Regions from separate parts of the Gordonia sp. QH-12 genome, predicted to be linked through region 1. Evidence: riboswitches for the same ligand, from Rfam matches in the RefSeq annotation. Region 1 holds a riboswitch; the other holds the start of a gene.
The links. A riboswitch is a leader RNA that binds a small molecule or an ion and turns the genes downstream of it on or off. The one in region 1 is predicted to bind cyclic di-AMP.
Positions count from the first base shown of each region.

Region 1 (2,196 bases):
AGTCGTACCACTTCACCCGGCCGGTCGGCACAGTGCTCACCTTCACAACTGATCTGGTCTGCCACAGACAAAAGCGCCTTGGCCCGATGGCAGTCCGAGCGGAGGCGCGCTGCAACAGATTCTAGCGTTCGGGCTACCGTTGACGCCATGCAGACCCAGAAGTCCTCACGCCTGCTCGGGGTCGCCGTCGTCATGTTCGGCATCGGGATGATCGCGAGCATCGCCCTGCTGTTCCCGGCGGTCCGGGACACCGGGACGGCCGTCGTCACGACCGTCTACGTTCTGGCCATGGGCGCACCGCTGGGATTGCTGCTCGGGATCGTGTTCGCCCTGCTGTCCGGCCGGCGCAGCCGGTGAACCGCATCGACCCGGACCGGCCGCTGCGGCCCGTCAGCGACGAGACCGAACTCAAACGAGCTTTCAGTTGCTTCCCATCCGGCGTGGTGGCCGTGTGTCGCACAGGCGACGATCCCGGGGGCGACCCGATCGGGATGTCCGCCAGCGCCTTCACCACCGTCTCGCTCGATCCGCCGCTGGTGTCGGTGTGCGTCCGCAACGGCTCCACCACCTGGCCCGCACTGAGGGGCGGCACCGTCGGCGTGAGTGTCTTCGCCGCGCACCAGGGCGACGTCTGCCGCAGGCTCGCGGGGCCGCCGGAGGACCGGTTCACCGGGGTACGCCCCATCGCCGACGACTCGGGCGCGGTCTTCATCCCCGGCGCCGCCGCCCACCTGGCATGCACGGTGTTCTCAGAGATCCCCGCGGGCGACCACCTCGTGGTGCTTCTGACCATCGACGCCCTGCGCTGCGACCCGAACGTCGAACCACTTGTCTTCCACGCCAGCAGCTTCCGCGCACTCGAAGCTCGACGCGCGCAATCCTGACATACCGGCGTGTCGGAACTCTCAAACAGGATGTGACCTTTGTCACATAACAACCCGATAACAAACGGGATACGAGACGGGTATCAGTGCCGTGAGCAGCACGGACGTGCCACGACGCCCGATCGGCCGCTTCACGCCACCTCAGAGCACCTCTTCGCATCAGATGTTCTCGCGGGCCCGACGACGTAGTGTTCATGACGGCCGCCACCCAGGCGACCACCCGAACGCCCGTTCCGCCGGTCGCGCCCAACCTCGCTCCGCCGGCAGGACACCCGCTGATGCAGTTTCAGGAGCGAGGACGGGGGACCCACAATCCTCCGGGAAGCGGTCGATCACCTCGGTGGTCGGCCTTGGGGTTAAGCCCGGCAGACGTCGCACCCAGTGACGCGAGCCGGACCGGGCACCTCTCAGCCCGAACCCGACAGCTCACCTCGTAGGCGCGTGGAGAGAGGAAACGAAGACATATGTCCGGACGTCACTCGAAGCAGACGACCAATACCAAGACTTTCGCGAAGATCGCCCTCACGTCGGCCATCATCGGCGGCGGCGCGGCCCTGATGGGCGGCGGTCACGCCTCGGCAGCGACCGATTCCGAGTGGGATCAGGTCGCACAGTGCGAGTCCGGCGGCAACTGGGCCATCAACACCGGAAACGGCTACCAGGGCGGCCTGCAGTTCAGCCCGAGCACCTGGGCGGCCCACGGCGGCACCCAGTACGCACCGAGCGCCGACCAGGCCACCCGCGAGCAGCAGATCGCCGTCGGCGAGCGCGTTCTCGCCACCCAGGGCAAGGGCGCATGGCCCACCTGCGGCGGTCCCCTCTCGGGCCCCACCCAGCGCAGCGCCCCGGCCACCCCCAAGCCGGCCAACCCGCTCGCACCGAAGCAGCAGGACGCCCCGAAGACCGGCCTGGCCAAGCCTGCCGACGCCAAGAACACCGAAGAGGCCAAGCAGCAGATCGACAAGGTCGTCAACGACTCCAAGGTGAGCCCCGAGGTGCGCAGCGCCTGGAAGGCCGCCAAGGACTCCGGCTACCAGCTCACCCCGGACCAGCTGAAGCTGTACAACCAGAACAAGGGCCTGATCAACCTCCCCTGATCACCCGAGAAGTTCATCCGAGAAGACCTCCGCTTCGGCGGGGGTCTTCTCGCATTTCGCGACCGCCCCCGCACCGACGTGACACATGGCGCACGAAAACCGGCCGGACCACACGGTCCGGCCGGTCTCGGCAGAGCTCAGGTCAGGTCAGCGGTTGACGACGGTCTTCGACTGGATGTACGGCAGGCTGTCGACGGGCTGCGGCAGCTCGTAGT
Region 1 is NZ_KQ969290.1:27,911-30,106, forward strand. Features, by position in the region: gene Y710_RS09550 (cold-shock protein) at 1-31, opposite strand, end outside; gene Y710_RS09555 (hypothetical protein) at 148-357, shown strand; gene Y710_RS09560 (flavin reductase family protein) at 354-884, shown strand; cyclic di-AMP (ydaO/yuaA leader) riboswitch at 1,148-1,340, shown strand; gene Y710_RS09565 (transglycosylase family protein) at 1,349-1,981, shown strand; gene Y710_RS09570 (hypothetical protein) at 2,129-2,196, opposite strand, start outside.

Region 2 (2,196 bases), on a different contig from region 1:
GCACCCCCTGGTCGCCGACGCGCTCCAGAAGTCGATGGAAGACGTCGACCGTGGCACGGGCGTCGTCCAGCGCACGGTGGGTCGGCCGGACCGAGACGTCGAACAGATCGGCCAGCGCGGAGAGTTTGACGCTCGGCGCCTCCTGCCTGCTCAGAATCCGTCGGGCCATCACCACAGTGCACAGGGACGCGGAGAACGGCCACGGCAGGCCCGCTCGGGCAGCGCTCCTCCGCAGGAACCCCATGTCGAAGCGGGCGTTGTGCGCCACCAGGACGCACCCGCGGGCGAACTCGACGAAGGACGGCAGCACCGCCTCGACGGCTGGCGCGTCGTAGAGCATGGCGGTGGTGATTCCGGTGAGGGCGACGATCTGCGGCGGGATCGCGCGCCCGGGGTCGACCAGCGTCGCGAACTCGCCGAGCACTTCGCCTCCACGGATCTTGACCGCACCGATCTCCGTGATGCGGTCGTTCTCCGGACTCCCGCCCGTGGTCTCGAGGTCGACCACCACGAAGGTGGTCTCCCGCAACGGAGCGGAGGTGAACTCGTCGGCCTCGGGAAGGTCGGCGAACGACAGCTGTTCGACGGTCATGGCCGAACCGTACGGCGGGGCTCTGACAGCCCCGGCCCGACGCGCTTCGGCGGACGGAGATGTCGTAGGGGCGTCGTAGTCTCCACCCGAGGTCGACGGCGACGAGACGTCTTCGGGTCGCGGACAACGTGATTGCCCGGTTTCGCCGTCTCCACCGAGATGATGAGAGGCAGATCACATGAAAATTGACTGTGCGCGGTGTCCGATGCGAGCGCGAGCCTGCGGCGACTGCATGATGCAGGTCTTCTTCGGTCCGCCCACCAGCGGTTATGGGGTCATGGAGAACACTGACCCCGCCGGTGCCGAACTCGCCGACGCGATCGATGTGTTCGCTGACACAGAATTGATCTCCCCTGAGGTCGCGGGTGCGGCCAAACGGGGTGTCGTCGCAGGTGATGACACTTTCCGGGAGTCGTGGCCGGGTGGCCTCCGCGCCGTGTGAGCCGGTAGCGGACGGCGCGCCTACGGCGGGCCGGTGGACATCGCTGTCAGGGTTTCGTAATCTTTCCGAGACCTTCCAGTCAGGGATGTCCCGGAGCAGTCCGGGTGCCCGGTGGGTCATCGCCTAATCGCCCTCACCAACGGGGGCGAACCGGGGAACCACTTCCTCCGTGCGACCGATGCGAATCGTGCGTGCGGATTGGGGTGAATCGCACAAGGATTGAAGCTTCGGGCTTCTTTCTGCCTGCGTAGGGTCCATCTCTTCCGGCCCGAACCCGACAGCTAACCCGGTCGGCGATAAGGGAGAACAACAAGGAGTACGTGTTTTCGTGGGCAAACATAGTTTGGAGCAGACCAGTGCCGGCCGTAAGGCCGCCAAGTCCGCAGTGCTCGCCGGCTCGATCGCCATCGGCGGATCGCTGGCGTTCGCCGCAGCTCCCGCACATGCCACTCCGGTGACCGTTCCGAACGTCGGCACCTTCGACGTTCCGGGACTGCCGCAGAACCTGGTGCCGAAGGCCCCGCAGGCCCCGAGCCTGGACATCGGCACCCCGCAGCAGGTGCGCGCCAAGAAGGCGCTGCGCTACGCGGAGTCCAAGATCGGCGCGCCGTACGTCTACGGTGCGGCCGGCCCCAACGCCTTCGACTGCTCGGGTCTGACCTCGTGGGCCTACAAGCAGGCCGGGAAGATCATCCCGCGCGACAGCTACGGTCAGCTCGGCGGCGGCACCCCCGTCGCATCGCTGGCACAGGCCCAGCCCGGCGACATCCTGATCTTCAACGGCGGCGGCCACGCAGGCATCTACGCCGGCAATGGAATCTTCGTCCACTCGTCCACCGAGGGCGTTCCGGTGAAGCGCGACAAGGTGAACGCGTGGAACCTGACGGGTATTCGCCGCTACTGAGCAGCGACTGCCGTTTGAACTTCGGTGAAGGGCGGGACGGCGTGATGTGCGCCGGCCCGCCCTCACGGGTATGAAGGATCGAGTGCGAGTGGTGTTGAAGAGTCGAACGTCCCGGACGCTCAGACGGGCGGCCGCCTTCGGGCTGGCAGCCGTGTCCGCGTCGACGATCATGGTCGGGGCCCCCGTGTCAGCCGACCCGGCGCGCACCCCCGACCAACTGCTCTCGAAGTACCGCTCGCTCTCGGTGAACGCCGAGAA
Region 2 is NZ_KQ969285.1:158,096-160,291, forward strand. Features, by position in the region: gene Y710_RS05370 (DEDD exonuclease domain-containing protein) at 1-592, opposite strand, end outside; cyclic di-AMP (ydaO/yuaA leader) riboswitch at 1,145-1,344, shown strand; gene Y710_RS05380 (C40 family peptidase) at 1,363-1,938, shown strand; gene Y710_RS05385 (C40 family peptidase) at 2,108-2,196, shown strand, end outside.
Region 2: another riboswitch for cyclic di-AMP. It lies ahead of Y710_RS05380 (C40 family peptidase); the one in region 1 lies ahead of Y710_RS09565 (transglycosylase family protein).